One region of the Nocardia sp. NBC_00565 genome, then DNA from elsewhere that is predicted to be linked to it. Evidence: riboswitches for the same ligand, from Rfam matches in the RefSeq annotation. Region 1 holds a riboswitch; the other holds the start of a gene.
The links. Region 1 has a riboswitch for ZMP and ZTP ahead of OG874_RS21455 (phosphoribosylaminoimidazolecarboxamide formyltransferase). Riboswitches for the same ligand answer to the same signal wherever they lie in the genome.
Positions count from the first base shown of each region.

Region 2: it holds a riboswitch for ZMP and ZTP, as region 1 does, so the genes downstream of both, glyA (serine hydroxymethyltransferase) here and OG874_RS21455 (phosphoribosylaminoimidazolecarboxamide formyltransferase) in region 1, are expected to answer to the same signal.

Region 1 is NZ_CP107785.1:4,463,715-4,479,361, forward strand. It holds gene OG874_RS21440 (helix-turn-helix domain-containing protein) at 1-105, shown strand, start outside; gene OG874_RS21445 (hypothetical protein) at 102-1,577, shown strand; gene OG874_RS21450 (hypothetical protein) at 1,677-2,045, shown strand; ZMP/ZTP riboswitch at 2,050-2,134, shown strand; gene OG874_RS21455 (phosphoribosylaminoimidazolecarboxamide formyltransferase) at 2,164-3,321, shown strand; gene OG874_RS21460 (hypothetical protein) at 3,612-3,875, shown strand; gene OG874_RS21465 (hypothetical protein) at 4,319-4,522, opposite strand; gene OG874_RS21470 (hypothetical protein) at 5,719-6,159, shown strand; gene OG874_RS21475 (GrpB family protein) at 6,117-6,932, opposite strand; gene OG874_RS21480 (GNAT family N-acetyltransferase) at 7,081-7,794, shown strand; gene purF (amidophosphoribosyltransferase) at 7,868-9,328, shown strand; gene guaB (IMP dehydrogenase) at 10,029-11,537, opposite strand; gene asnB (asparagine synthase (glutamine-hydrolyzing)) at 11,685-13,502, opposite strand; gene OG874_RS21500 (amino acid adenylation domain-containing protein) at 13,505-15,647, opposite strand, start outside.
Region 2 is NZ_CP107785.1:6,174,806-6,190,452, reverse strand. It holds gene OG874_RS28695 (adenylate/guanylate cyclase domain-containing protein) at 1-1,352, opposite strand, end outside; gene OG874_RS28690 (hypothetical protein) at 1,349-1,564, opposite strand; gene trhA (PAQR family membrane homeostasis protein TrhA) at 1,642-2,322, opposite strand; gene OG874_RS28680 (isoprenyl transferase) at 2,437-3,225, shown strand; gene OG874_RS28675 (hypothetical protein) at 3,300-3,851, shown strand; gene coaA (type I pantothenate kinase) at 3,848-4,780, opposite strand; gene OG874_RS28665 (DUF885 domain-containing protein) at 4,959-6,155, shown strand; gene OG874_RS28660 (PaaI family thioesterase) at 6,234-6,695, opposite strand; gene OG874_RS28655 (TetR/AcrR family transcriptional regulator) at 6,792-7,349, shown strand; ZMP/ZTP riboswitch at 7,352-7,436, shown strand; gene glyA (serine hydroxymethyltransferase) at 7,543-8,838, shown strand; gene OG874_RS28645 (ESX secretion-associated protein EspG) at 8,962-9,702, opposite strand; gene OG874_RS28640 (PPE domain-containing protein) at 9,699-10,871, opposite strand; gene OG874_RS28635 (FAD-dependent monooxygenase) at 11,005-12,198, opposite strand; gene OG874_RS28630 (TetR/AcrR family transcriptional regulator) at 12,311-13,060, shown strand; gene OG874_RS28625 (limonene-1,2-epoxide hydrolase family protein) at 13,110-13,529, shown strand; gene OG874_RS28620 (hypothetical protein) at 13,597-13,869, opposite strand; gene OG874_RS28615 (PhoH family protein) at 14,173-15,567, shown strand.

The DNA of each region.
Region 1 (15,647 bases):
AAAGCGGAGAACCAGGCCCGCAAGGTCGCCACCGGCGAGGCCAACGTGGTCGACATGGCCACCCAGATCCGGCCCAAACGCGCCCGGATCCGCGCCGAGGAATGAGCCCCGCCTACACGCCAGAGCAGTACGAACGCTGGTTTGTTCGCGACTGCGTCCGCTGCGGGCGCCGCGCGGCCAAGGCTGCGAACTGGGAAGGCCCGATCTGCCGGACCTGCTACGCCAGGGCGGTGCGCACACACGGCCGCTGCCCCGGCTGCGGCGTCGAGCGCCTGCTGCCCGGACGGCGCGACGACCACGCACCGATCTGCCGGGACTGCGCCGCCATCACACGCGACTTCTTCTGCGCCCGTTGCGGTTTCGAAGGCGAACTACACGGTCGCAGGCTCTGCACCCGGTGCACCCTGTCCGCGCGGCTGCACCCACTACTCGACGACGGCACCGGCAGGGTTCACCCGCCACTTCTGCCGCTGGTCGATGCGCTCGTCGGGATGCCATCGCCGCTGACCGGACTGAAGTGGCTGCGCACCCCAACGGTTCGCCGCCTGCTCACCGATCTCGCCACCGGTCGCGCGCCGATCAGCCACGACACACTGCGCGACCTACCGAACCCTCAAGCGGTTGCCTATCTGCGGGATCTGCTGATGACCTGCGAAATCCTCCCCGTCGTCGACAAGCAATTGCTGCATGCGGAAGCCTTGCTGCACGGCAAGCTCGCCGCGCTCACCGACAACCCGCACTACCGGCTGCTGCGGCAATTTGCACAATGGTTTCAGCTCCCGCGACTACGGCGGCGGGCACGTCGAGGACCGGTCTCCGATGCCGGGCGGCACTACATCAGCACCCCGCTGGACCAGGCCGAACGGTTCCTGTCCTGGCTCGACCAGCATGGTCGCGGACTCGGTGGATGCACCCAAGCCGACCTCGATCTCTGGCACGCTGACGTCCTGGACCACTGCAAAAAGGCGTTGCGCCCCTTCCTGATCTGGGCGATGAACGCTGGCCACATGCCGAAGCTGACCCTGCCAGCCCTCGGCACCAGCGCCGGTCAACCCATCACCCAGTCGCGGAGGCTCGCGCTGCTGCGTCGGGTGCTCACCGACGAGCGGCCACCGATCCGTTCACGAGTCGCTGCCGCGCTCATGCTGCTCTACGGCCAACCCGCCACCCGGCTCGTCCGCCTCACCGTCGAGGACGTCATCCCCGACGGCGATCAGGTTCTCATCCGGCTCGGCACACCACCCTCGCCCGTTCCTGACCCCCTCGGCGGGCTGCTGCTCAAACTTGTTGGCAGCCGCCAGAACATGAACACCGTCAACGCGGGCAGCTACTGGCTGTTCCCCGGACGGCTGGCAGGACAACCCCTGCACCACAGCACCCTGCTCAGCCACCTCCGTGACGATCTCGGCCTGCCGACCGGAGCAACCCGGGCTGCGACCCTGCGCCAGCTTGTCCTGCAAGCACCCGCCCCCGTGATCGCCGACGCCCTCGGCTTCTCCGCACACCACATGAACCGGATCTGGACAGCCGCCGGGGGAAACTGGAAGAGCTACGCACCCGGCGATCACAGCCGCTGATCACGGTCATCGAGGCAGGAATACAAAACACTCGAATACTGGCCCCTGCCAGTCACCCCCGGCACGCCGCCGTCACCGGTTCCCGAACCGCTCGCCGGGATGCTGGTCGAAAACCGGCAGAACCTGAGCACCGTCAACGCCGACAGTCAGTGGCTGTTCCCCGGCCGCCTGGCCGGGCAGCCCCTGCACTTCAGCACCCTGCTGGGACATCTGCGCGCCGATCTGGACCTTCCCTCTCAAGCCACCAGGGCAGCGACGCTGCGCCAGCTCGTTCTCCAAGCCCCCGCACCAGTGATCGCCGATGCCCTCGGCTTTTCCGCCCACCACATGAACCGGATCTGGACGGTCGCCGGAGGCGAGTTGGAACACCTACGCACCCGGCGATCACACCCGCTGATCACTTCCTCGGAGGATTCCGACCACGTGAATACGGGTGCCTACCAGTATGCCTGCGACTTGCCCCGCTAGAGTGGGCGCTGGCCGCGACTGGCGAGGGTGGACAACCACCGGGAAGCGGCCTTGACCGGATGCGAACGTCGACCGCCTGGGCGTTTCCGTCAGCGATATCCGCTGAGGAGACCAGCACGTGGAACTGCGCTATGGAACCAACCCGCACCAGGATATGGCACACACCTCGCCGGTGACGCCCGGCGAATGGCCGGTACGGGTGCTGCACGGAGAGCCGTCCTTCATCAACATGCTGGACGCGCTCAACGCATGGCAGCTCGTGCGCGAGGCCAGCCAGACACTCGACAGCCCGGCGGCCGCCTCTTTCAAACACGTCTCACCCGCAGGGGCGGCCGTGGCCGGATCTGTCGACGAGGTCACCGCCGAGCTCTACGGCATAGCCGGTGACCAGGTCGGACCTGTGACCAGCGCCTATCTGCGTGCTCGGGACGCCGACCCGAAGTCCTCCTATGGCGACTTCGCGGCCGTTTCACACCCGGTCGACCGAGAGCTGGCCGACTTGCTGACCGGTGTGGTGTGCGACGGCATCATCGCCCCCGGCTACGAGCCGGGCACCGTGGAGCGACTCAGCAGGAAGAAGAACGGGCGTTTTCTGGTCATGGAGGCCGACGCGACCTTCACACCGCCTGCACTGGAAGAGAGGCAGGTCTTCGGCCTGCGACTGATCGAAGCACGCGACAATGCACGGCTCTCCGCCGCCCTGTTCGACCAAACGGTGAGTGGTACTTTGCCCGCCGCCGCGGTGTCGGACCTGCTGCTGGGGCTGGCGATTCTGCGCTATACCCAATCGAATTCGGTGTGCTACGTCCGTGACGGAATGGCACTGGGGATCGGCGCGGGTCAGCAATCCCGGGTGGACTGCACACGGCTGGCCGGCGCCAAGGTCGATACCTGGTGGTTGCGCCGCCACCCGGTCGTTCGCGCGCTCGCCTTCGGTCCCGGCATCCGCCGCCAGGACAGGATCAACTGGCAGATCCGCTTCATCGAGGGCGACCTCACCCCGGACGAGACCAGCCGCGTCGCCGAGGTACTGGAGGGACCCGCCGAGGAACTGACAGCCGACCAGCGCGCCGACTGGAGCACACACCTCACCGGTGTCGCCTTCGCCTCCGACGGCGCGCTGCCGTTCCGCGACAATGTCGACCACGCCCACCGCCACGGCGTCGAGTACATCGCCGAGCCGGGCGGATCCATCAGGTCCGACGAAGTCGCGGCTGCCTGCCGCGAGCATCGAATCACGCTGGCCCGAACCGGACTCCGACTGTTCCACCACTGATGACACCAGTCCTCCGGAACCGGACGAGCCGACAGATCCATGCCGAAGGTGTGCCGAATACAGAACACTTGTATACGGGCCCTTACCAGTATTCTTGCCTTGAAGTAGCGGCGCAGATTCTCGGGTTTGCGGCGGTAGTGGTGTCTTCCACGGTTGGGCCACTGACGGGCGGCGGCGACCACGGGGCGCGAGGAACATGTGTCAGCAACGTCCCTGGTCAGGGCGCCTTCTTCGCATAGGGTTTCTCTGTTGATCAGTACACGCCACATTCCACTCGAGAAGGGGTACCCATGATTCACCGAACCGCGGCCGCTGCGCTGGCCGGACTGTTCACCCTTGCCGCGCTCGGCGCCGCTGCCGGTGTCGCCGCGGCGACACCACCAGGGGCCAGCCACGTTCCGGGTGGCGGCATAGTGCTGGTCCAGGACGAGAAGGACGGCGCCAGCACGGACGGCGGCAAGGGCGGCAACGGCAAGAAGGGCGGCAACGGCAAGAAGAAGTGGGACGGCAAGAAGGGCGGCGGGAAGGGCAAAGGCAAGAACGGCCCTGCATGAGGACAGCAACGCCGAACCCGACGACAACGACAAGCCCGATCGCGACGCCGGTCGGCGATCGGCTTGCGGCCCTCGTCATCCGGGTGGAAGAACCTCTCCGGCTCACCCTCGACAACGCCGGGAACCGGCCGTACTCGACAGCGCCCTCACCACGCACAACCGCACATGAAACCACCAGCGGCGCAACGGTGCTCGGCATTCCACCGAATCAACAGAACAAAACGATCGGTCCGTCGAAACGGTTGCTAAGCGTGACCTTTCTCCTCACGCGCCACATCGCGGCGTGAGCCGATCCCGCAGCGTCTGTGAATGAGCCACTGCCCTCGTTGGAATCGGAATCGCGTCTGGTTGGGGTCCACCGTGGACCACGCCGTAGTCGGACTACTACTCGATCACCTGGACCGCCACGACCGCACCGCGACGGCGCTAGCTATGGCGTCTGTCTAAACGTGTTCAGGCGCGACGTAATCGACCTGCACCCGCAGACAGTCGAGGATGTCGTCGGTGTTCTCAACAGCAACTGCGGTGACCGGCGTAGTCGCGGTCGCGCCGAGACCGTACGCGTTCTTGACGAACTGCTCAAGGGCACCCAGCGGGAGAGACTCACCGAGTGAAGGCATTTCGAGATCGAGGCGGGAAGACGCCACGCCCTCAGCGTAGAGGCACTTGACTGCGAGTGTCCGGGCGATGCCCCGACAGGACTTGTTGCACACCAACCGTTTTCAACCACGTTGTTGGACACCGCTTCGGCGGTGTCGTCCTGGCGCTTCCCGCCGTGACAGGCCGGTGTCGATATAACGAACGTTTCCTTGACACACAATCCGGCCTCGCCGGGGCCGCAGAGGAACGACGATCAATGCTTCGGGTTCGGGCCTACAATCGAATTACGTCCACGACAGGGAGGGCAGGGGATGGGTACCAGCGCCGAATACGACAAGAACGGTCGACTGCGTTCGTTCAGCATGTACGGGTGGAGCGGCGGAACGGCTGACGATCACGCCCGCCACTATGCGAGCGCGCTACGCGCGGCGCAGCGATACGGCGCACGCCGGTCACCGTGGGTGGCGGGTTCGTTCTACCTGGTCGTCGCAGTCGTTGTCTTGTGTGTGTTGATGGTGCTCGCGCGGGTCACGCCGGTATGGTCGATCCCTGTCGTGGTGGTCGGGGGTGTTCTTCTATTGACCGTGATCGGTGCCTTTCAGCTGCGACAGGATGACCGATTGAGCGAACGCGGTTTCCTGAAACTGATGGCTATCGCGCTCGGAAAGCTCCCCACCCTCGTACGGGGGCCACGTGCTGCTCAAACCTCGGCGCACGGGGAAAGCTCAGGCGCCAGCACAGACACACCAGCAGGCCCGGGACAACCATTCCTCGGGCAACCGCTTGCACAAGGAGCGCAACTACCGCCACCACCGTGGCCGAACGTGTAGGAACGGCGAAACCCGACCCCCAGCACCCCGACCAACCTCATCGGCAGCCAAGCCGAGCACCAATCACGATGCCCCGCAGCCCGAACCGGCAACCCGCAATCACTGCTGGTCCAGGCAACTTCGTTGCTTTTCGCGCGATTACTGCAAGTGCCGCCAATCGCATAGGACGCGAACTGGCGATAGCATGCTTGCACACCGCGCTGAAAACGCCCTCCACCAGTGGGATTCAGAGGCGCTGTCGCTGGAAAGATCGTAGACCGCCCGGATCCACCGGGCGGACGGGTTCGGTCCGCTGCCGACGGTTCTTCCCCGCAGTCGCATCCGATGTGAAATTCTCGCACCGGATGCGACTCATGGAGACAGGCGGCGCAATCTCACCTGTCCGGCGTCTCAGGACGAAATACGCTGGTGGTGTGTACATTCCGTGCGCGGTGTTCCGCCGCACCCCGCTCGAACGGGCGGACCAGGATCTTGCCTGGCATCGTGATGACCAATGGTTCTTCGCGGCCGGTGCCTGCCACATCCTGGCCTACGCTTTCCTCGAAACCCACTCACACCGGTTCACCGCGAAAGGCCTGTGGCCGGCCGATACCGCCGATCCCGGACACGTCTATGTCAGCAACGGGACCTGGGCCTTCGACCACTGCGGCTGGACCCTCGAACGTGAACTGCTCGCGGTCTCCCGCACGGTTGAACCCGCGGCGAACTATCAATCTCGCGCCATCCGGATGGGGCTCGATGAGCTCTGTGCCAGGCACTGGCACCGCACCCGCGCCGAATTCCTCCACGACCCCTGGCCGCGCGCCCACGCCTACATCGCACTCGTGGACAGCAGCCCGCCAGGAAACACGTAAGGCTGGTCACCACCGTGACGTGGGCGCGCTGCACACCATTTCCGAAGCGCCCGCGGGTCCGCCGGGCGAGGTTCGAGAATTCGCGACAGTTGAATATGCGAGCCCGCCAGTCCTGCCGTACAGCAGACGCGGGAACCAGCGTCGGCGGGTCTGCTGATGGTCGGTCGAGCTGCTGAGACGCCGTTGGGGGAACCAAACTCACATACCTCACACCGCCATAACGCGGCTACCAGGACCACGGGTTGACGACCCCAGATAACGCGGGTGTAGTCGTCGTAGTCGGGATCTGCTGCATGGTGAGCGGCGAGTGCCCGCTTGTGTGCGGCGTAGCGGCGCGCCTCATCCGGATGCGCACGTAGCCAATCGCGAACGAGAACGACGAACTCGGCGAACGGGGAATCTACTCGACGAATGTGCAGGATGGCCGCCTGCTCGGGTGAACGGAACAGTCGCTTTTCGTGCAGCTCGGCGCGGGCGCTGTGGTCTGGGCGCGGGATGTCGCGGTACACGCCTGGCGAGTCCGCTCGCGCTCCGGGCGCAGGTTCGAAACCTGTTTGCGCCAGCAGATCGGCGATCGCCTCCAGCGGCGGCAGTGTGGGCATACTGACCTGCAGGTCCAGGATCGGTTTGGCGGCCAAGCCGGGCACGGCGGTCGAACCGATGTGCTCATAAATGAACATATCGGAGTTATCCAACTTCAGAAGAGCTGAGCGGACGATCTGTAGCAATCGCTCTGCACGAGCTGGCCAGTACGCGTCGTAGTCCACGATCATCACCCGGTCGAAACTACTCGGCGGGGGTCGAGGCCAGCCTCAACAAGTCGACTCTGGTTGGCCCGGTACTGGCAGATTCCGTCGCCGTCGGCCAGCTGGAGCCGTAGCTGCCGAATACTTTAGCGAGTTCACTGAATGCTCGGCGCTGGTGAAATACCGGTTGTTGGTCGCGCGGGTCACCTCGATCAGGGTGGCGTTGCTCGTAGAACCCATTTTCTCCGCGGTTTCGACTCTCCGTGTCGACCGGGGCCTACGTGGGAAAATCGTGTCGGCAACACAGAATCCCTGTATGCCTGAACTGACACCCGATGTCGTCAGCGCCCAGCATTTCACGCAGACCGCACAACCTAAGATTTCGGCTCCCAGCGGTTTGGTTTTGCGGCCGTGGTCGCATGATGACTCAGCAGTAGTGTTCGAGGCATTCCAGGACCCGATGATCCAGCGATGGCATGTCCGTGCCGCGGCATCAACCGATGAGGCGAGCAGCTGGATCGAGGCGTGGAATCGTGCATGGTGCAACGCCATCCGGGCTCACTGGGCAGTCGCAGACAGCGACGGTCGCATCGTCGGACGGGCTTCGCTCAAGCACATGGACTTGCCCGCCGGGCAGGCGGAGATGGCGTACTGGACCATGCCCGCGGCCCGCGGCTTGGCCGTTGCCCCTCGCGCCGTTGAGGCGCTGACCGCCTGGGCCTTCGACGGTGTCGGATTTCACCGACTCGAGCTGACCCACTCGGTACACAATCACCCCTCCTGCCGTGTCGCTGACAAGACCGGTTTTCTGCTGGAGGGCACGAAAGCAAGCGCCGGGCTGCACCTGGATGGATGGCACGACATGCACTTGCATGCCCGCACGAAATGACCGCCGCATACGGTGGGAACCCGCATGCACTGCGGCCGAGGAGGGATGGCCGCCGGTTGGGTACGCTTTGGCGGTGGACGACAGTGCACCCAAGGAATCTTGCGGCGTTTTCGGACTCTATGCCCCCGGCAGCCCCGTCTCTCACATGGTCTACCTCGGCCTTTTCGCCCTGCAGCATCGGGGGCAGGAAGCCGCTGGCATCGCGGTTAGCGAGGGCGACAAGATTTGGGTCGACAAGGACACCGGCCTGGTCTCAACCATTTTCAACGACTATCGTTTGCAGACCCTGCGGGGGGAATTGGCGATCGGCCACACCCGTTACAGCACAACAGGTTCCGGCGACTGGCAGAACTCTCAGCCGGTGTACCGGCAAGTCGGCGAACACCAGTTCGCGCTGGCCCATAACGGCAACCTCGTCAATACCGAGCCACTCGCCGCGGAACTCGGTGTCCCCGCCGATGGAATCGGCAGCGACAGCGATCTCGCGGCCGAGCTGCTGGCGCGGGAATTGCATGGTGGCAGCGGTGATCAGGACGAACTCGTCGAGGCGTTTGTCCGCACGCTCCCCCGGCTCAGCGGAGCCTATTCCTTCGTGCTCCTCAGCCAAGACGCGATCATCGGTGTGCGTGACCCGCATGGGTTTCGCCCGCTGTTCCTCGGCCGCCTCAATGATGGGGGCTGGGCACTCGCGTCGGAGACGCCGGCGCTCGATGTTATCGACGCCGCTGTCGTTCGTGAGATTCAGCCCGGCGAGATGGTTGTCATCGACGGCGCCGGTGTGAAGTCGTTGTGGCCCTTCCCTGCCGAGGCGATTGTGCCGAAGTTCTGTTCGTTCGAGTATGTCTATTTTGCTCGGCCGGATGGGAATCTGCGGGGCCAGAATGTTCATCGAGTCCGGCAGCGCATGGGCGAAGCCCTGGCACGTCAGGCTCCCGTCGATGCCGACGCCGTGGTTCCGATCCCGGAATCCAGCGTGCCCGGCGCCCAGGGATACGCGCACGAGTCGGGCATCCCTTACGTCGACGGTTTCGTCAAGAACAGATACATCGGCCGGACGTTCATCGCACCAACCCAGCAGCTTCGCCGCAACGCGGTCAAGATCAAGCTGAACCCGATTCGAGAGAACATCGAAGGCAAGCGCCTCGTCGTAGTCGAGGACTCGATCATCCGGGCCACCACGCTGCTGGAAACGATGCGCATGCTGCGCAATTCCGGTGTCGCCGAGATCCACCTGCGGGTCCTCTCACCGCCGTACAAATGGCCGTGCTGGTATGGCATGGACACCACCGACCAGTCGAAACTGGTTGCAGCGCAAATGAGCGTGGAGCAGATCAGAACCTTCCTCGGCGCGGACTCCTTGGCGTACTTGGACATCGATGCGATGCTCACCGCCATCAGCCCCGAAGACACAACCGGATTGTGCACAGCGTGCTTGACCGGCGACTACCCGATTCCCGTGCCGTCGCACGGTGACAGTGCGAACGGCCGGACCGACGCCCGATGGACTCTCCCCATCGAGGCGGTCATCCCCTAACTTCGGCAACGTCTCACCTGTGCTGGACACCAGGTCCACACAACGCAGGTGCCCGCATGACGCGGCGTCAGTCCTGGATCGCATACGGGAGCTGCGATGATGCGGCGGGCAATCCTCGCTGCGTTTGTCGCTGAAAGGCGTGCGCTGCCGCCGGAAAGCAGGCCGCGCTGGTCATCCTCCCCCAACCCGCCGACCAGACAAGGGTCTTCTCGCTGACCCTAGGTGCCGGTCGCGGTGAAGGCTCCCACATATCGCCGGGGACATCAGAAAACAGCCGCACACGACGCGCGTTGCTGTTGCGGTCCACTTCGACGGAGGTCGAGGACGATGTCCGAAAACACATTCCACGACAAACCCGCAACACCCACCACCACGGGCGCACCGCCGACCGTCGGGATTCACCCGCCAACGGCGAGCCACCTTCGACGGTTTCGGCGCAGACCAGGCCAGGGACCTAACCGCAGGAGATCGACCAGCGCCACTGGGCGAGAACGCCGTCGAGGTGGTGGCGAGCCGTGATTGCAGCTGGCGCACCGGCGAGGCGGCGGCCCATATCTTCCGACGTACACCACCACCGCTCGCGCCCAGTTCTACCGGAAGGCCGCGGTCACCGGCGCGGCCGCGGCGTGGAAACCAGCACCGGCGACCTCCAAGCGAGGGCTCGGTCGAGCTCGTCTCAACCACACGATTCGGAAAAAGGCTACGGCCGCGATGAATAGTTGGGGGCATCTGCGGTGATGGAGACGTCATGCGGGTGGCTTTCGCGCATGCCCGCTGCAGTAATCCGCATCAGTTGGGCCTGCTGCAGTTCCGGGATTGTGCGTGTGCCAGCGAATCCCATACCGGCGCGCAGGCCGCCGACCAGTTGGTGCAAAACATCCGGCAGGGGCCCGCGGAATGGGGTGCGTCCCTCGATTCCCTGGGGGACGAGTCGTTCCTCTGCGAGTACGTCGTCCTGGAAGTAGCGGTCTTTCGAGTAGGACTTGCCTCCCTCGCCGCGTCCGCGCATTGCCGCCAGAGAGCCCATTCCGCGATAGACCTTGTACTGCTTGTTGCCGACCAGCACAATGTCGCCGGTCGATTCGGCTGTGCCTGCGAGCAGGCTTCCCAGCATGACCGAACTGGCTCCTGCGGCAATCGCTTTCGCGATGTCGCCGGAGTATTGGATGCCGCCGTCGGCGATGACGGGGACTCCTGCTGGGCCGCATGCGGCGTATGCCTCGGCGATGGCGGTGATCTGTGGAACTCCGACACCGGCCACCACGCGTGTGGTGCAGATCGAGCCCGGTCCAACACCTACCTTGACACCGTCAGCGCCCGCGTCGACCAGCGCTTGGGCTCCCGCACGTGTGGCGACGTTCCCGCCGACGACATCGACCCTGTCACCAAGGTCTTTCTTGATTCGGGTAACCATGTCGAGGACATCGCGGTGATGCCCGTGCGCGGTGTCGACCATGATCACGTCGATCGATGCGTCAGCCAATGCCATGGCCCGGTTGTAGCCATCCTCGCCCACACCGATCGCGGCGCCGACCAATAGACGGCCCTGATCATCACGCACCGCCAGTGGGTAGTTGTCCGACTTGACGAAGTCCTTGACCGTCCGCAGCCCGGCCAGTTTTCCCTCTGCGTCGACGATCGGCAGTTTCTCGACCTTGTTGGCGCGCATGATGGCCAGCGCGTCGTCGGGGGTCACTCCGACAGGGGCGGTGATCAGCGGGGTTTTGGTCATGACTTCAGCGACGGGCCTCGACATGTCGCGTTCGAACCGCATATCGCGGTTGGTGATGATTCCGACGAGGAGTCCGGTGTCGTCGACCACGGGCACACCTGAGATCCGGAACCTCGCGCACAGGTCATCGACGTGCTGCAGGGTTGCATCCGGTGTGCATGTGACGGGATCGATGACCATTCCCGCCTCGGAGCGTTTCACGATCTCAACCTGTCCGGCCTGTGCCTCGACGGGCAGGTTGCGGTGCAGGACACCGAGACCACCGTGGCGGGCCATCGCTATCGCCATGCGGGCTTCGGTGACGGTGTCCATCGCCGCAGACACGATCGGCACACTCAGCACAACATTGCGTGAAACCCGGGTCGTGGTGTTGACCCCGCTCGGGATCACATCGGAATCGGCTGGAACGAGCAGCACATCATCGAATGTCAAGCCGATCGGCAGGTCGGACAGTGCTACCTCGACGCGGGTATTCATGCGGGTGACCAGCTCCTCAGCACGGTATTTGGGCGGAACGGTGGTGGGAGTGTAACAACGGCCCCTGACCTAGCTGACCGAAGGTGAATCCGAAAGTCGCTGGAGCGGAGGGAGATACCTGTGTGCCGGTGAAATCTCACGATGAGTCTAGGGTTCATGTCGACCGGAACTGTCGATGCGCCACGGAATTGAGTCGCTCATTCCATCGCCACATCGCCACATCGCCAAGACGAGCCAGAGCAAGTCCACTGGCCACGTCGCGAGATCACTTGGCGGCATGGTGAAGAGGGCGGTGACGAGCGGGTCGGCGCGAAGAGATTGTTCGTGCCGCCGAGCCAGTGCCACCAGACTGCGGTGCAACTCGCCCTTCGCCGGGTAAGGGAAGACAGCTTTCGGCCGCGACAGCACGGTGTCCGGAATGATCCGGTGCATGCTCGCACGTAGCAGCATTTTGCCTTGCCGGGATTGCGGGTGGATGTGGCGCTGGAATGGTGCGGCGAAGCACCATTCGACGATCGGGTGATCCAGAAATGGGAAGCGGGCCTCGATGGTCATGCGCATGGCGAGGAAGTCCTCGAACTGGACGATTCTGGCCACTTGGGTGCCCACCAGTAGACGGTGTGCGCGCTCGAGGGCTGTTCCTGGTTCGCGGTGCAGGACCTCCAGCACCGCGGCGTCAGCGGTGCGGCGGTGGCGCAGTACGTCGCTGGACAGGCCGGGGGCTTGGCGGGAGGCGGGTAGTCGGCGGATAAGGGCTTCGTCGGGGGATCTGATGTCGAGGATGTTGGCGATGAAGTTCGCCCGGCCGACGTAGCCGGCCATGGTCTCGTCCGCGCCTTGGCCGTTGAGCACGACCCGCAGGCCCAGGTCGTGGACGGTGCGGTAGTTCGCCAGGATGCTGACGTGGCGGACATCGTCGTTGACGGCCGCGAGGTCGCAGACTGTGTCGATGTCGTCGAGGATGATCGTGTTGGGCCGCACGTGGATCCGGTGGTCGACATCAGCGCTGAGGTGCTCGATCAGGGTCCTGCTGTATCGCGTGTCCTCGTTCACCGTCGACGGCACACCGGAGGCCGGATCTTGCGCAGCGTAGGCGATGGTCACCGCAGTGAGGGGGCCGTGGCGGGCGGCGAGCGCGGTGATCGCCGAGGAATCCAAGCCGCCGCTGAGGAAGGTCGCGACGGGCACGTCGGCAGCGAGCATCGTCTGCACGCTGTCAGCCAGCAGCTCCGTCAGTTCAGCGGTGGATCCCTGCGCCTGCGAGTTCGTCTCGGGCAGCGACCAGTACGTGGTGCTGCTGGTGTTTCCGTCGGCGGTGACTGCCAGGTAGGTCGCTGGCGGGACCGAGCGCACTCCGTCGAGTGCGGTGCGCCAAGGATCGACCTCGAGCGTTGATGAGCACAGCAGGCGGTGGCGGATGGTGTCGAGGTCGGGCCGCCGGGGAACGCCAGTACATTGCAGCAGTGCCTCGGCCTCCGAGGCGAACGAGAACCAGGAGGGGCCGTGGTGGAAGTACAGCGGTTTGATGCCGAGCCGGTCGCGCACGAGCGTCAGGCAGCGAGCCCGCTGGTCCCAGATGGCGAACGCGAACATGCCGCGGAATCGCTGTAGTGCTGCGGGCCCCCACCTCTGCCAGGCGCGTAGCACCACCTCGGTGTCGGTTTCGGACTCGAACACAAACTCCGCGCCCAGCTCCCGGCGCAGGGCCCGGAAGTTGTACAGCTCGCCGTTGTAGGTGATGGTCAGGTGCGCTCGGGTCATCGGCTGGGTGCCGGCGTCGCCGAGTCCCACGATGCTGAGCCTCCGGTGCCCGAACATAACCGCATCGTCACACCAGAAGCCACCGGCGTCGGGGCCGCGGTGAGCCAACGCAGCGGTCATCCTCTCCACATCGGCCCGACCCGGGACCGGCCCGGCCGCGACGGTGTGGACGAGGGTTCCCGCGATGCCACATCCGCTGTACATCCTCACTCGCTCCGTCCATCGAGGAGATCACTCAGTGCGGTGAGGCCGTCGCCGGACATCATCGAGAAGTGGTCGCCGGGAACGACTTCCAGACGCACCTCGGTGCGGGTGTGCTGTCGCCACAACCCGACATCGACCAACCCTGCCGCGTCCGTGTCCTGGGACATGACCACGGTCACCGCCTCGACCTGGCCGACTGGGCGCCAGGCCGCCAGTGCCGCACGGTTGGCCAGCAGAACATCGATCTGCCGTTCGAGCAGCGACCGATCCTCGATACCGAGGTCGGCTCCCGCAAGCCGCTGCACCAGTGCGGAAACCCGTTCGGGCTCAGCTAGTTCCGCCATGTCCGCGACGGCGGATGCCACTTCGTCCGAGGTGCTCCAGGGCAACAACCGGTGGAGCTGACCGGTGAGCGAGGCCGCATCGTCGGCCCCGTCCTGGGTGCTCGGCGGGTCGATCAGTGTCAGGGTGACCCGGTCGTCGCTGTCCTCGAACTGTCGCGCCATCTCGAATGCCACGGCGGCGCCGAAGGACCATCCGGTGATCGTGTACGGCCCGTAGGGCTGGATGCGGCGGATCCGCGTGCAGTACTCCTCGGCCAGTTCGGCCACAGTGGTGTTTGGGTGTGGCTCGGATTGGGGCAGCCCGATCCACCGCCACGGTGCGCCGGGCCGGGATGCCAACGGATGCGCCCAGCTGATGGTGCCGTCGACTGGGTGCATGAGGAAATGGTTCGGCCGATCCGGGCCGCCGCCGAGGGGCACCGTCGCCGCCGTCTGCTCGATCGCATCGATCATCGCGTCCAACACTGCCTCGGCGAACGAGGCGTCGGCTCGAGCCGGGTCGAGGGCGCATCGCACCACGATCGTCTGGCCGGTGTCGATCACGGTGATATCCAGCGGCGTCGGAAGCACATTGGCCGGCCCGATCCCGAACCCGGTCTCCACAGCCACCGGGGTGAGGACGTCCGTGGGCAACGACGATGAGCGCTGACCGAGGTAGTTGAAGGTGACCGCGGGCTCGGCGATCCCGGCCACCAGCGTGCCGAGTGCCGAGGTCGGCTCGAGGTAGCGGGCGATGCCGTAATTGGCGCCGTGGGCGGGAACATCGGCCAGGTGGCGTTCGACGTCCTGGGCGTCGTCGAGGAGTTCGGCGTGGTCGCCGATCGGCAGGAACACCGGGTACAGGGCGGTCAGCCAGCCGACGATCTCTTCGGCGCCGGGCAGATGATCGCGGCCGTGCCCTTCCAGCAGCACATAGAGCGGTTCCCCGGATGTGCGCTTCAGCCCCCGGGCGAGCGCGGCCAGCAGCACTGCTCGCCCGCCCGGCCCGCGCATCAGCGGCAGCTCACGTACCATCAACCGCCGAGCCAACGGGGACAATGTGCGCTCGATGCAGCGCAGAGCGCCGTACGGAGACCGATCGACGCTGTCGGCGGCGATGATCGGCGCAGACCTGTTCGCCAGCTCCTTCCAATAGTCGAGTTCGGTGCCGCTGGGCCGCAATGAGATTCGCTCCGGCACACCAGCGGCGGCCACGAGATGGTCTGCGGCCGCAGCGCCGCCGCTTTGCCGATGGTGGCTGGATTCGATATCGCGGACCAGGATGTCCCAGGAGACGGCGTCGACGATGAGGTGGTGCAGCACCAGGCACAGCCACCGTCGGCCGGACCACGCCTCGTTGCACAGCGCGATCCGCCACAGTCGACCGGCACGGATCGACAGCTGTGCGCTCATCGAAGCCAAATGGGCGCGCACCGATACCTCGGCGCCACCGAAGGCGGAGAGGGCCACGACCTCAACGGCAGGGGCGGGCGCGACATCGAGCAGTTGGGCCCGCCACTGTTCACCGATCTCGGTGAACACCGTGCGGAATGCGTCGTGGCGGGCAACGGTCGACTCGATTGCCGCCACCAGGTCGAGGTCACTGGTGCTGGGGTCGATCTCGAACAGCCGGACCTGCTGGAACTGGTCCGGGTCGGCGAAGCCTTGGGCGAAGAACCATCCTTGGATCCCCGACAGCGCCAGCGCGGCGCCACCGGCTCGTCGCGGTCGGTCCGCCGCGATCGGCTCGAGAACAAGGTTCTCGCTGATAGCGCGGATGGTGCGCGCGCGAAGGACGGTCGGGACCGACAAGTTCAGTCCA
Region 2 (15,647 bases), 1.7 Mb from region 1:
ATTCGCCGGGGCACCTCTTTCGCCTCGGTGGTCAGCCGGGCCGCTTCGTTGACGGCATCGCCGATCACCGTGTACTCCAAGCGCGTATCGGAGCCGACGTCACCCGCGAACGCCAGACCCCGCGCGACGCCGATGCCGATATCCAGTTCGCCGGTCGCGATCACCTCGTCGCGGATCCGCCGAGCCGCCCGCAGCGCGGGGGTCGCGTTGTCCCGCAAGGCAATAGGCGCGCCGAAGATGCAGAGTGCCGCATCGCCTTCGAACTTGTTGACCAGCCCGTTGTTCTCCTCGGTCGCCGCCACGACGATCGCGAGCAGCCGATTGAGCTTGGCGACGAATTCCTGTGGCTTCAACCCGCTGGACAATTCGACGGACCCGGTGACGTCGACGAACAGCGCCGAGACCTCCCGCACATCACCGGTCAGATCGAGCCCACCCGCCAGCGCTCGCTCGGCGACTTCGGTACCGACGTGACGTCCGAACACATCCCGCATCCGCTCGCGTTCGCGCAGATTGGCGGCGAGCTCGTTGACCGAGTTCTCCAGCCGCCCGATCTCGCTGGTGCTGCCCACCGGCACCCGAACATCCAACTCGCCCTTGGTGATCCGGTCCAGCGCCCGGCGCAGTGTGTACATCGGCATCGCGACCGAGCGGGCCAGGAAGGCGGTCGCCAGCGCACCGGCGCCCAAGCCGACACCGGAGAGGTAGATGGCCGTGCGAATACGGTCCGGCGCGCCCGAGGCCGGATCGGCGAGCACCACGATCAGCATCAACAGCGGCATCGCACCCGCTACCGCCCAGGTCATCACGACCCGGACCAGCACCGAGGAACTCCAGTGCATGGTGCCGCCGAGCACCTCGGCCACGATCGGGATGGTGGGGCGGATCAGCCGGTCGACGATCAGGAAGGTGAATCCGGCGGTTTGGAGCGCACCTAGGGTGAATAGCGCCGCGGTCACCGCCGGACTGTTGTGTGCGGTCAGATGCGAAAACGTCGCGGCTGCCACGATGACACCCGGAATCCAGCTGGCCAGCGCCTTGATCGTGATCGCGATCGGCAGACGCAGCAGTCGGCGCGCCTCTTCGACGCTCGGTTCGCGCCCATCATCGAGCCACCCGAAGTACACCGTGCGATCCCGGATGGCGAGGCCGATCCCGCCCACGAACCCCACCACCGGATAGATCGCCACCAGCCCGACGGTGTGACGCCAGTCGTCCCCGAGCCGGCCGAGAAACCCGCTGAGCCACAGCTCGGTGACGATCACCGCAAGCCCGCTGAGGTTCGCGGCCATCACCACCGCCGACAAACCCCACCGCGCATTCAGCGCCCAGACAACCAGCTTGGTGATCACAGCGCCCCGGCGTTCATGCGCACTGAAACACCCACGCACGTGCCGAGGTCCGAGCCGGCGGCCAGCCGATTCAACACTATCGCCTTGATCGGCAGCGCGATGCTGCGCAAGGCAGCAATGAGGAACACGAACGAGCAGCATAAGACCAGTGCGATCGCCAGTGGCGGTTTCGCGGTGATCTCGTCGGACATATCCGCGAACTCGGCAGTCACGCCGCCGACCAGTACCTCCGGTCCGGGCAGCGCGCCGACCCCGTCGCGAACCTCTGTTCGAAGGTCGCTCGAAACGATCAGCGCACCACGACCAACCAGATCGCCGCGTAATGACACACCGCCGCGAGCACCGTCGCCGCATGGAAGAACTCGTGATGTCCGAAGACCGTCGGCCACGGATTGGGCCATTTGGTCGCGTACAGAATCGCGCCACCGCTGTAGACGAGTCCACCGATGAGCAGCAGGATCAGCGGCGCGATCCCGACATTCGTATGCAACTGTCCGGCCACCGGCACGATCGCCCAACCCAACAGCAGATACAGCGGCACCCCGACCCAGCGCGGTGCGGTGGGCCACAACAGTTTCAATGCCACCCCGGCGAGCGCGCCGATCCACACCACGAGCAGCAGGAGTTGCCCGGTCCGCCCCGGCAACCCGAGCAGCGCGAACGGCGTATAGCTGCCCGCGATGAACAGGAAGATCATCGAGTGGTCGGCGCGCTTCATCTGGATCCGCGCGTTCGTGGTCGCCCAGGTCACCCGGTGATAGACGGCGCTGATGCCGAACAACCCGCAGACGGTGAGCCCGTACACCATGGTGGACCAGCCCGCCGTCGCCGAGACGGTCGCGGCCTTGGTGACCAGCACGATCACGGCGATCGCCGCGATGCCGACGGCCCAGGTGTGGATCCAGCCCCGCATCCGCGGCTTGATCAGCGTCGCCGTATTCGCGATCGCTGTGCCGACCGATTCGGACACGAGCTACCTCCTAGTAATACCAACCAGTAACCTACGGTACCGTAAGTTGGTGATCGTCAGCCACTGTACCCGGATATGCGGCCGGTGCCGGGATCGTGCCGCTGAGGCGTAGGGTTGGTCGCCGTGGAGCTTCCGAGTCAGGTGCGTGGATTGCCATACCGCATCTACGAGGCCCGGCTGTCCAAGCAGCTGGCCGGTAAACAACATCCCCGGCACGTCGCGGTGATGTGCGATGGTAATCGGCGCTGGGCCAGGGAGAACGGTTTCACCGATGTGAGCCATGGCCATCGGGTCGGTGCGCTCAAGATCGCCGAACTCGTCGGCTGGTGCGCCGACGAGGGTATCGAGATGGTGACCGTATATCTGCTCTCCACCGAGAACCTGCAGCGCGATCCCGACGAACTGGAGACCCTGTTCGAGGTGATCACCGACGTGGTCGAGGAACTTTCCGCGCCGGAACAGAACTGGAGCGTGCGCATCGTCGGCTCGCTCGACGGGTTTCCGGAGTTGGTCGCCAAGCGGTTGCGCACCGCGGCCGAGCGCACCAGCGGACGTGACGGCGTACATATCAACGTGGCGGTCGGCTACGGCGGTCGGCAGGAGATCGCGGACGCGGCCCGCAAGCTGGTCCGCCAGGAGATGGCGGCGGGGGAGACCGGTGAGGATCTGGTTCAGTCGATCACGGTGAACTCCATCGGCCAGCACCTGTACACCTCCGGCCAGCCGGATCCGGATCTGGTCATTCGAACCTCCGGTGAGCAGCGGCTTTCCGGATTCCTGCTGTGGCAGAGCGCATACTCGGAGATATGGTTCACCGAGGCGTACTGGCCGGAGTTCCGGCGGGTGGACTTCCTGCGCGCGTTGCGCGACTTCGCCGCCAGGCATCGCCGTTTCGGCGTTTGACGCAACGGCATTCGCGTACCGTCCGGTTTGTGGACGAGTCGAATGCTGTGCCCGCGCCGAAGGGGGATGGGCCGATGGCCTACATCGGCTACGAGGAATTCGGCAGGCGTTTCCTGGAGTACGCGGCCTCGGAGCAGCGCATTTCCGGCGCCTTCGCCCAGTTGACCGGTGCCGCCTTCGATTTCGGCCCGATCGGCGTCGGGCCCGGCAGGCTGGCGAAGGTCGCCGCGCAGGTACGACTAGGTGAGCCGAAGCTGCTCCGGTATGTCGACGACGTCATCTCCTTCGAGTTGATCATTCCGCTCGATGTCGATCTGCTGCTCGACCTCGCTGTCGATCGGCATCGCTTCCACGTCGACGGCAACGTGCACCTGCACCTGACGGTCCGTACCGCCGAGCCGCTGCGGGTTGTTATCGATATCACTGAGCCGCGCCCGAGCGATGTCCGCGTCAACGTGGCCATCGCGACTAAGCGGGGTCAACTCCTACGCATCCTCGCCAGCGTCGACCATGAGATCCGGCGGTTCGTGGCGCGCTACATCGCCGCCGAAATCCGCAAACCGCATATCGCCGCCGTACGCGATATCGACGTCGGGGCCCGCCTCGACGCGGCCTGGAAGCTCTAGAGCTTGCGCAGCCGCAGGCGGTTGATGGTGTGGTCGGCGTCCTTGCGCAACACCAGCGTCGCGCGCGGGCGGGTGGGCAGAATGTTGTCCACCAGATTGGGCCGGTTGGTGGAGTTCCAGATCTCCTGCGCGGTGGCCGTCGCTTGCTCGTCGGTGAAACCGGCGTAGTGGTGGAAATGCGCGTTCGGGTCGGCGAACGCGGTCTCGCGCAGCGTGAGAAACCGTTGCACATACCACTTCTCGATGTCCTCGATGCGGGCGTCGACGTAGATCGAGAAGTCGAACAGGTCCGAGACCATCAACCGCGGACCGGTCTGCAACACATTGAGACCTTCCACGATGAGAATGTCGGGCTGAGTCACGCAGTGGAACTTGCCCGGCACGATGTCGTAGGAGATATGCGAATACACCGGCGCGCATACTTCGGCCGCACCGGATTTCACCTCGGTGACGAAGCGCAGAAGTTTGCGGCGGTCATAGCTTTCCGGAAAACCCTTGCGGTGCATGATGCCGCGCCGGGTCAGTTCCGTGGTGGGATAAAGGAATCCGTCGGTTGTGACCAAATCCACACGCGGATGGTGATCCCACCGTGCGAGCAACGCTTGCAGTACGCGCGCGGTCGTCGATTTTCCGACCGCGACACTGCCTGCGACACCGATCACGAATGGCACCTGCTGATCGGGATGCTTCTCCCCGAGAAAGGTCGCGGTCGCGGCGAACAGCCGTTGACGTGCGGCGACCTGCAGGTGAATGAGCCGAGCGAGCGGGAGGTAGACCTCGGCGACCTCTTCCAGATCGATCTGTTCGCCGAGGCCGCGAAGACCGATGAGTTCTTCCTCGGTGAGCACCAGCGGAGTCGACTTACGCAGCGTGCGCCACTGTTTCCGGTCGAATTCCACATAGGGACTCGGCTCACCCATTCGTGCCACTTACCCGACACTCCGCTCAGGCAAACACGCATACGTCACGCGCCGACTGTGTGAGATTCGGTCTAGCTCTCGCATAGCCGGATTCTGCTCTGCGTCACCATCGGTGGGAACACGGGGGTGCTGCTACCGGTTGGTAACCAGTCGATGCCGAGGCCGCTACCGGCTAATGTCGGCGGGCATGGAAGCGCATCCCCTCGTGACCGAGTATCTGCGACTCGGCTTGGCATTCGACCGGCTCGAGGAAGGTTTCGTCGACGCCTATACCGGCGATCCGGCGCTGCGTCGCGAGGTGGACAACGCACCGGTCCCGCAGCCGCGCGAGTTGGCGCGCCGGGCGGCGTCGTTGCGCGCGGAACTGCCAGCAGCCGGGTTGGCGCCGCGGCGGTCGGAATTCCTCGACGCGCATCTGCGCGCGCTGGAATGCTCCGGGCGCAAGTTCGCCGGGGACGACATCGGATTCGTCGACGAGGTGCGCGCGTACTTCGATGTCGAGATCGCGCCCGGCGATGTCGAGGACTACCGCGAGGCGCACCGGCAGATGGACGAGGTGCTCACCGGCGACGGACCGCTCGACGAGCGGGTGACCGCGTTCCGCAAGGCCGATGAGGTTCCGCCGGAGCGATTGAGCGTCTGCGTCGAGGCATTCTCGAGTGCGCTGCGCGAACTGGTGCGCGAGCATTATCCACTGCCCGACCACGAGCACGTCACCTATGAGGTGGTGGGGGACAAGCCGTGGTCCGGCTTCAACTACTACCTGGGCAACTACCACTCCCGGGTGGCGATCAACTCCGACCTCAAACAACATATGGCGCAGCTGCCCACCCTCATCGCGCACGAGTCCTACCCGGGGCATCACACCGAGCACTGCCGCAAGGAGGCCGGGCTGGTCGCGGCCGGGCAGGCCGAGCAGACGCTGTTCCTGGTGAATACGCCGCAGTGCCTGATGGCGGAGGGGCTGGCGGATCTGGCGCTGCGCTCGATCGTCGGACCCGGCTGGGGCAAGTGGGCGCAGGAGATCTACGCCGATCTCGGGTTGCGCTTCGAAGGTGAACGCGCCGAACAGCTTTCGAACGCCTCCGCAAAACTGCTCGGGGTCAGGCAGGATGCCGCGCTGCTGTTGCACGATCAGCATCGCGACGCGGACGAGGTGGCCGGATTCCTGCAGCGCTGGGGTCTGACCACGCAGGAACGCGCACGTCAGTCGTTGCGGTTCCTCTCCTCGCCGCTGTGGCGCGCTTACATCAGCACCTACGTCGAGGGCTACCGCCTGCTCGGCGGCTGGCTGGACCGCGCGGTGGACGCCGATGATCGCGCCGACCGCTTCCGTCGCCTCCTCGACGAACCCCTCACCCCCGGCGCGGTCCGCACCATGTGACCCGCCGCTGGATCACTCACACGCTGGCGATCCGCACCGAGATCGGGTCGGATTCCAGCGCTTTGCTGATGAACTTCGTCAGCGGAAGATGACGCAGGTGGTGGTGGCGTGCGCGACCAGTCGTCCCTGGTCGTCGACGACGCGGCCCTCGGCGGTGGCGGTGGTGCGCCCGACATGGATGGTGGTGCCGGTCGCGGTGAGGCGACGACCGTCGGTCGGCACCGCCCGGATGTAGTTGATCTTCAGTTCCAGCGTGGTGTAGCCGACACCGGCGTCGAGGGTGGTGTGCACCGCGCAGCCCATCACCGAATCGAGCAGCGTCGCGCAGATGCCGCCGTGCGTGGTGCCGAGCGGATTGGCGAAATCGGGGCGGGTCGCCAGCCCGAAGACAACGTTGCCGTGTTCGAGCAGATCGACCTCCATACCGAGCAGATCGCCGATGAACGGCGGGCGCGATTTCGTAGTCATCGCGGTGCGCAGCAGTTCGAGTCCGGACAGTTGCGCAAGGTCGACCGGCTCGGCCGAGGTTGGCGAACTCATGAGTTCCGTCCTTTCGGTGAACCGATCGGTCCACATCTGTCATGATTGGAGCATGGACCGATCGGTTCACGCAACTATCGGGCAGGGAGGCCGTCGATGACCGTGGGTCCGCGCGACCGGCTGATCGAGAGCGCCATCGAGCTGATACGTGAACAGGGTGTGCATGCCGCCGGGCTCGCCGCCCTGCTCGAGCGCAGTCACGCCTCCCGCAATTCGCTCTACCAGCACTTTCCGTCCGGCAAGAGTGAGCTGGTCGAGACCGCGACCACGACGGCGGGCGCACGCCTGGCCGGGGTGATCGACCGGATCACCGGTTCCGGACCGGCCGAGCAGTGGATCGCCGAACTCGTCGGCTGGTGGCGGCACGCGCTGGAAAAGACCTCGTTCACCGCGGGTTGTCCGGTCGTCGGCGCCGCCCTCGCCGAATCCGAACCGCGGGTGCAGGCGGCCGCGGGCGCCGTCTTCACCGACTGGACCGACCGGCTTGCGGCGGCCTTGGCGGCCGACGGGATCGCCCCCGAACGCGCGCGCTCGCTGGCGGGCTTCACGATCAGTGCGCTGGAAGGCGCGATCGTGCAGGCGCGGGCCATGAAATCCACGCAGCCGCTCGAGGATGTGGTGGCGAATCTCGTTCCGCTGCTGCGCTCTGGATAAGATGACAGGACCGCGACTGGCGCACTCGAGGTGGAAGCAACCACCGGGAAGCACCCTCGCCCCGCACCGCGCGCCTGGGTGCCGGGCCTAGGGCCTTGGGGTGCGCACCCCCGGGGCCACGGAGGTTGCGATGCATACCGAGACACAGAACCCCCTGATCGGCGCTGCGCCGACGGCCAATAGACTCGATCGGGTGACGCAGACGACCGCCTCTGTCAATACCCAATCCCTCGGTGAGCTCGATCCGGAGGTCGCTGCCGCGATGGCAGGCGAACTCGCCCGCGAACGCGACACCCTCGAGATGATCGCCTCGGAGAACTTCGTGCCGCGCGCGGTGCTGCAGGCTCAGGGCAGCGTGCTCACCAACAAGTACGCCGAGGGCTACCCGGGGCGTCGCTACTACGGTGGCTGCGAGCACGTCGACGTCGTCGAGACCCTCGCCCGTGATCGTGCCAAGGAACTCTTCGGCGCCGAATTCGCCAATGTGCAGCCGCATTCCGGCGCACAGGCCAACGCCGCGGTGCTCATGGCGCTGATGGAGCCGGGCGACAAACTGCTCGGCCTCGACCTCGCGCACGGCGGTCACCTCACCCACGGTATGCGGCTGAACTTCTCCGGCAAGCTCTACGAGGTGCACTCCTACGGGGTCAGCAAGGAAGACCACCGCATCGATATGGACGAGCTGCGCGAGACCGCGCTCGCCGCGCGTCCGAAGGTGATCGTCGCCGGTTGGTCGGCCTACCCGCGGCATCAGGACTTCGCCGCGTTCCGCGAGATCGCCGACGAGGTGGGCGCGAAGCTGTGGGTCGATATGGCGCACTTCGCCGGTCTGGTCGCGGCCGGTCTGCATCCCTCACCGGTGCCCTACGCCGACGTGGTGTCCTCGACCGTGCACAAGACCCTCGGTGGTCCGCGCTCAGGTCTGATCCTGGCCAAGCAGGAGTTCGCGAAGAAGCTCAACAGTTCGGTGTTCCCGGGGCAGCAGGGCGGCCCGCTGATGCATGTGATCGCCGCCAAGGCTGTCGCGTTCAAGATCGCGGCGGGCGCCGAATTCCGCGAGCGGCAGGAGCGCACCCTCTCCGGTGCGAAGATCCTGGCCGAGCGTCTCGGCGGCGCCGACGTCAAGGACAAGGGCATCAGCGTCCTCACCGGCGGCACCGATGTGCACCTGGTGCTGGTCGATCTGCGCAACTCCGAACTCGACGGCCAGCAGGGCGAGGATCTGCTGCACGAGACCGGAATCACAGTGAACCGCAACGCCGTTCCGTTCGACCCGCGTCCGCCGATGGTCACCTCCGGTTTGCGCATCGGCACCGCCGCACTGGCCACCCGTGGCTTCGGCGATGCCGAGTTCACCGAGGTCGCCGACATCATCGCCACCGCCCTGGCCGGCGGCTCCGACATCGACGCGCTGCGTGCCCGGGTCAGCAAGCTTGCCCAAGACCTCCCGCTCTACGAGGGCCTCGAGGACTGGCGTCTGCTCGGCTGATCTCATCAGATCTCGGAAATCGCCTGGGAATCCAACGCCATCCGGCTGGAATCCCAGGCGATTTCGTGTGCTCGTGCGGTCGGCCGGCGGGATGCGTTGAGATCGTCAGCTCCGCGCGCAAACCTACTGGTCGATGCGGGCTTTCGCGCGGACGATGGAGTCATCCAGATATCGGGTGATATCGGCGGTGGTGGCGGGGCGGATCATCAGCGCTCGGTTGGCGGGGACCTCGCAGTAGCGGCCGTCCTTGGTGTCTATCCAGCGCAGCTTTCCGGTGCGCAGTGGTTCGGCGTTGCGGGGGCCGACCAGGACGGTTGCGGTGCCGCTGGTATCGCAGGGTTGGCGCCAGAAGCGGCGGTAGCGGTCCTGGATGGCGCGGGAGGGGGCGTTGCCGAAGGGGTCGGGGCGGTCGTCGTTGAGATCGTCGAGTAGATAGCTCTTTTCGGCGGCGATGCCCGGCGGCGGGTCCGGGAGCAGACGGACCAGTTCGGTGGCGAGTTGGTCTATGCGGACGCGGCGCAGGCGCACTTTGCCGCCGTCGGGTGCGGCCGATTGCAACGCGATGACGCCGGGTCCACTGCGGGTGGCGCAGGCGATGGCACGCATCTCGACCGCACCGCGCGTGTTGTCGATGCCGAATAGTTCGATGCGCCATTCGGGTCGGGCGAGCACCTGTAGGGCACGCTGCAGCGGCGCATGGTCCTCGCGGGCCAGTTCGGAGCGGAATTTCTGCTGATAGGCGTGGTATTCGTGGAGTCCGGGAAAGCGGCTGGTGAAGCGAAACGGAAAGGGCATGCGGTCCAGACCGGTGCCGAACCAGGCCGCCGCGAATTGCTCGGCGGACAAGGCCCACTGCGCCATCATTGGGCCCCGAGAACAGGCGGTACGGTCTTGTCCACCTCGCCGATGAGCTCCTCGCCATGTTCCTCGGTGCGCAGGTAGGTCGCCGATTTGTGCTCGCCGTCCGCCCCGCGCCGCGCACGTGCCCCTGGCGGAAGCATCCCGGAGTATCCCGAGGCACCCGCCGCGCCCACCCGACTCGGTGTGCCGCTCGCGGGTTGCGTCGAAGTGGCCGCCCCCGGCGTGGTGCCCTGCACCGACTTCCCAGGGCTGGGTGTCGTCCCTCCATTACCTGGTGTCGACCCGCCACCACCAGGCGTCCCGCCGAGACTCGGGGAGGTTCCGGGACGGCTCGATGTCCCCGGCGTGATCCCAGCCGGTGTGACAGTGGTGACCGAGGTCGGCGGCGAGCCGGTCGAGGGAACGGTCGACGTCGTCGAGCTGTGCGTAGACGAGGCCGGTGTAGTCGACGAGCTGTTCTGCGTCGGCGAAACGGACTGTGGAGCAACAGCTTCGCTCTTACCGGTCTCGTCCGTCTGCCCAGCGTCCGGTGCCTTCCCCGCGTCCTCGGTCTTACTCGACTCTTCGCTCTTACCCGGTTCGGTCGCCTTGCCCGAGTCCTCGCTCTTACTCGGCCCGGTCCCGACCGCGGTATCGCTCGGCGAAGTCCCGACCCCCGACGGCACAGAAATCGGATCGACCGGCGGCGGCAACGTCGGAATCGCCGGCGCCGTACTCCCATACGGCTGGATATACAGCGTGCTCATATCATCGCGAGCCTGCTCCTCCTGCGTATTCCGCAGCTCCGGCCCGCGTGGATTGCTCGACGTCTCCACCACCGGCGGCACCGCCACCTTGAACCGCCCCGCGGCACTCGCGGCCGCCGATAGCGGCGTCGACTGCTGATCCAGTGACTCGCCCAGCTCACCCACCCGCGTGGCGTAATCCCGGATGCCGCGCACCGCCTGGTCCGCCGCGGCGCCTTCCCAATGTTGGTCCACCGCCTGCTGAATCGCGGTTTCGAACTGCTGCCCCGCCTTGGTCACCGCCGCCGCGATGGCCGACCAGGCATCGAACGCACCGTCCAGTCCGTCCGGATTCATCTGGTCGGCCGCCTGTTTGATCTCCGCGTGTGAAAAGTTCTGCGCGTTCTCGGGATCGGTGATCACGCGGCCGTCCGTCTGTGCTGTCATGGCCGACCCAGCCCCTTCCGTCAGTGCCGTCTGACCTTATAGACGCACCCGACCCCACCCCGGTTCCATCGAAACACAGCCGATCTCGCCGCGCCAGACCATCCGTCCGCGGATAGCCGGGGTGGAGCCGGTGTCAGTTCGCATCGGCCGCCGCGACCAGCGCCGGGTAGTCCGGCAGTTCGATGGTCTTGACGTTCTCGGTCATTTTCACCGTCATGTCGAACATCCACGAGTGCAGGAACCAGTTGCGGAACTTGATGCCGAGCGCGGTCTTCGGCGCGAAGAAGCGCCCGGCGTTGCTGTAGTCCGCGAGTTTGGTGAGGGCGCGCATGCGCTCGTCGTAGCGGGCGAAGGCCGCCGGGTAGTCACCATCGGCGAGCGTGAGTTCACCGGCGATGATGTAGGCGCCCTGCACCGCGAGCCCGGTGCCGAAGCCGCCCAGGGTGTTTCCGTAGCCCGAGTCGCCGACCAGCGCGATCCGGCCACGGCTGTAGCTCTTCATCTTGCGCACCATGCTGATCGAGTCCAGGAAGAAGTCGTCGAAATCGTCCATTTCGGCGAGCATGCGCGACGCCTCCCAGCCGACGTCGGCGAAGGTCTCCTTGACGATGCGCCGCTGCGCCTGGGCATCGTCGCGGGCGTAATCGAGTTCGGGCGAGGCGAAGATGTAGAGCTGCTGTGCCTTCGAGCCGCCGGTGATGACGCATTTGCCCGGCTCGTTGTAGCCGTAGGCCGTCATCCGCTCGGGAGTGCCCGCGGACTTCGTCGCCCACGGACTAGCACCCGCGACGCAGTAGTAGTGGCCGAGGTGCTTGACGAAGTCCTGTTCCGGTCCGAACGCCAAACGCCGGACCCGCGAATGGATTCCGTCGGCGCCGAAGACCAGATCGAAGCCGCGTGGCGCGCCCTTCTCGAATTCGACCCACACGCCGTCATCGGTTTCGGTCAGTGCGCTGATCGAGTCGCCGAAGATGTATTCGCAGTCCCGGCAGGTCTTTTCGTACATGATCCGAGCCAGATCGCCGCGCAGGATCTCCACGTCGCCGCCGGTGAAATCGCCGGAGATCATCGCCTGCCGCGCACCTGTGCCGTCGACGATCGCGATATCGGTCGTGCCGGTCCGATGCGCGTAGATGTCGTCCAGGATGCCCATGCCCGCCAGCACCTTGCGGTGCGTTTCGCCGGTGAAGTCGACGGCCTGGCCGCCGGGCCGCAGCGACGAGGCGCGCTCGACCACGGTGACATCGAACCCGTAGCGATTCAGCCAGTAGGCGAGGGCGGGGCCCGCGATGCTCGCGCCGGAGATGAGAACGGACTTGTTACGCATGATGTCTCCTGATGTCAGTATCTGCGTCCGATGGAATCTGTATCTGCTGGACACGAATTAGAGTATGGTAGACACAGTTACTTGTCAACGCGCTTTCCGGAAGGATGTGGAGATGCCGTCACCGACCACCGTCGAGCTGCTCTGGGGCACCCAGCAGCGGCCCAAGCGCGGGCCCAAGCCCGCGCTCTCACTGGAGGGGATCGTCGGCGCGGCCATTGCCCTCGCCGACGCCGAAGGCCTGGCGAATCTGTCCATGCAGCGCCTGGCCGAACGCCTCGGCTTCACCAAGATGTCGCTGTACCGCTATGTGCCCGGCAAGGAACAGCTCACGGCGCTGATGTTCGACACGGCCATGGGGGCGCCGCCGGATATGGATGCCGCGCCGCCGGATTCGTCCGAAGAACAGTGGCGCGGCACGCTGCGCCGCTGGGCCCAGACGATTTTCGAGCGCTACACCGCCCATCCCTGGGCGATCGAACTCACCACCGGACTGCGCCCCATCGGGCCCAATGAGATGGGGTGGACGGAGGCCGCGCTGGTGGCGCTCAAGGACACCGGACTGAACGGATCCGAGCGGCTGGACACCATCGTGCTGCTCAACGGGCACGTTCGCAGCCTGGCCCAGCAGGTCAGCTCCGCAGGAGGCGATACGTCCGTGCAGTTCAACGCACAGTTCGCCGAGATGATGACTGCGGCGGGCGACCGCTATCCCGAGGTCGTCGCGGCCTTCGCCGAGGAGGCGTCCGCGACATCCGAACCGCCGTTCGCCGGAGGACCCGACGACGCGTTGAACTTCGGTATCGCTCGTGTGCTCGACGGCCTGGCCGTGCTCATCGATCAGCGCCGCGGCGAATCGCGGTGAGGTTCGGTGGGCACTGTCGAGCGCTACGGCGACGGCCTACGCTCGGAGCATGACCGAGGAACTCGAGCTGAAACAGGAAGCGATCACCACGGTGCGGGAGTTCTTCGCCGCGCTGGAACTCGGTGCCGTGGAGGAGGCCATCGACCTCCTGCACCCCGAGGTCGTCTGGAAGAACACCTCGCTGCCCACGGTCGGCGGCGGTCTGACCCGCAAGATTCTGCGCGGCATGAATCGGGACAGCATCGGTTTCGCGGCCGAGATGCATCACATCGCGGCCGACGGCGACATCGTGCTGACCGACCGCACCGACATCCTGCGCGTCGGCCCGTTGCGGATCAGCTTCTGGGTCTGCGGCACCTTCGAACTGCGCGACGGCCGAATCATCCTGTGGGACGACCACTTCAGCTGGGAGAACTTCCTGCGCGGCACGGTCGTCGGACTGGTCCGCGCGGTACTGCCCGGCAACTGAGGCGCATCGGCGCTGGTCGAGTGGGTAGCACCCCGGAGTCGCCAGGCGACCGGCCTCGGTGAATCCGTCAGCCGCGCTTGGTCAGATACTCGATGTAGAAGGGGCGCAGCGCTTCGGCGAGCCTGCCGTCGCCGGCGTGGATGTAGTCGTCGATCAGCAGCACCACGTTCTTGATATCGGCTTCGCTCTCGCCCAGATCCCCGGCCTGAACCTCCGCCACCGGGATCCGTTCGGCCAGCCGCCACAGAAACTTCAGATCCCCGTGGCGCACGGCCTGCTTCACCGCGCGCTCGTGCAACTCCTTGGACGACAGTTGCTCCAACTCCTCGATACTGGCCATGTCAGCGACTCTATCCGTTGCGCGGCGCGGATCCATCCGTTGTCCGAAGCAGGGGTTAACGACAAATTCACGGACACGCCTACCTGTGCCCGAGCGGAGACCGGGCAGTCGGCGGTAGCGTCGGTGGTGCGGGCCGCGTCGGTGTGGCTCGTACGGGAGGTCCTGAACCGTGACTGAGCTACTCAGTACGAGAGGGCCGGCACCCGGCCCTCGTGGCATCTGACGCAAGTCGGATTCCATCAGGACGGACCGGTCCAGCGAGATCGTTCGTGCGGGTGCCGCGCGAACACAAAGGAGCCCACCGTGACTGCTGCACGCTCCGTTCCCGCTCCCTCGGCGCACTCCAGCTCCGCGAAAGGCGAAGCCGCCGCGAAGGGGGCCCGCCCCTCGCATTCCCAGAATTCCGGTGCGAAATCCTTCGTTATCGACACCTCGGTTCTATTGTCCGATCCCTGGGCTTTCACCAGGTTCGGCGAAAACGATGTCGTATTACCGCTGGTCGTGATCAGCGAACTCGAAGGCAAACGCCACCACCATGAACTGGGCTGGTTCGCACGCGAAGCGCTGCGCAACCTCGATGATCTTCGCCTGCAGCACGGCAGGCTGGATCAGCAGGTGCCCATCGGCACCGAGGGCGGAACGTTGCAGGTGGAACTCAACCACACCGACCCCGCGGTACTTCCGGTCGGATTCCGCACCGACACCAATGACTCCCGCATCCTGGCCTGTGCGCTCAACCTGGCGGCCGAGGGCCGCGAGGTGGTGCTCGTGTCCAAGGACATTCCCTTGCGCGTCAAGGCGAGTGCGGTGGGTTTGCACGCCGACGAATACCACGCCCAGGACGTGGTGACCTCCGGCTGGGCCGGAATGGCGGAGATCGATGTCTCCAAAGGCCAGATCGATCAGCTCTACACCGAGAGCGTGATCGATCTGGACGAGGCGCGGGAACTGCCGTGCCACACCGGGATCCGGTTGCTCGGCGCCAGCTCCAGTGCGCTCGGGCGGGTCACCCCGGACAAGCGGGTGCAGCTGGTTCGTGAGCGCGAGGCGTTCGGGCTGCACGGCCGCTCGGCCGAACAGCGCATCGCCCTGGATCTGCTGCTGGACGAGAGCATCGGCATCGTCTCGCTCGGCGGCCGGGCCGGTACCGGTAAGTCCGCGCTGGCGCTGACGGCGGGTTTGGAAGCGGTGCTGGAGCGCCGCACGCAACGCAAGGTGGTGGTGTTCCGTCCGCTGTACGCGGTCGGTGGTCAGGATCTCGGCTATCTACCCGGTTCGGAGAGCGAGAAGATGGGCCCCTGGGCGCAGGCGGTCTTCGATACCCTCGACGGGCTGGCCAGTCGCGAGGTGATGGAGGAGGTGCTCGCCCGCGATATGTTGGAGGTCTTGCCGCTCACCCACATTCGCGGTCGCTCGCTGCACGATTCGTTCGTAATCGTGGACGAGGCGCAGTCGCTGGAACGCAATGTGCTGTTGACGGTGTTGAGCCGACTCGGCACCGGATCGCGGGTGGTACTCACTCACGATGTGGCCCAGCGCGACAACTTGCGGGTCGGCCGCCACGACGGTGTCGCCGCAGTGATCGAAAAGCTCAAGGGACACCCGCTTTTCGCGCACATCACGCTGACCCGTAGCGAACGGTCGCCGATCGCGGCGCTGGTGACCGAGATGTTGGAGGAGTACGGCCCGAGCGCGTAGCCGGGCACTCGAGTAGAGCAACCGTCCAGCGTGTGTTTCACCTCACAATCGAGCGGGTAATATCCGCGTGATACCTGTTC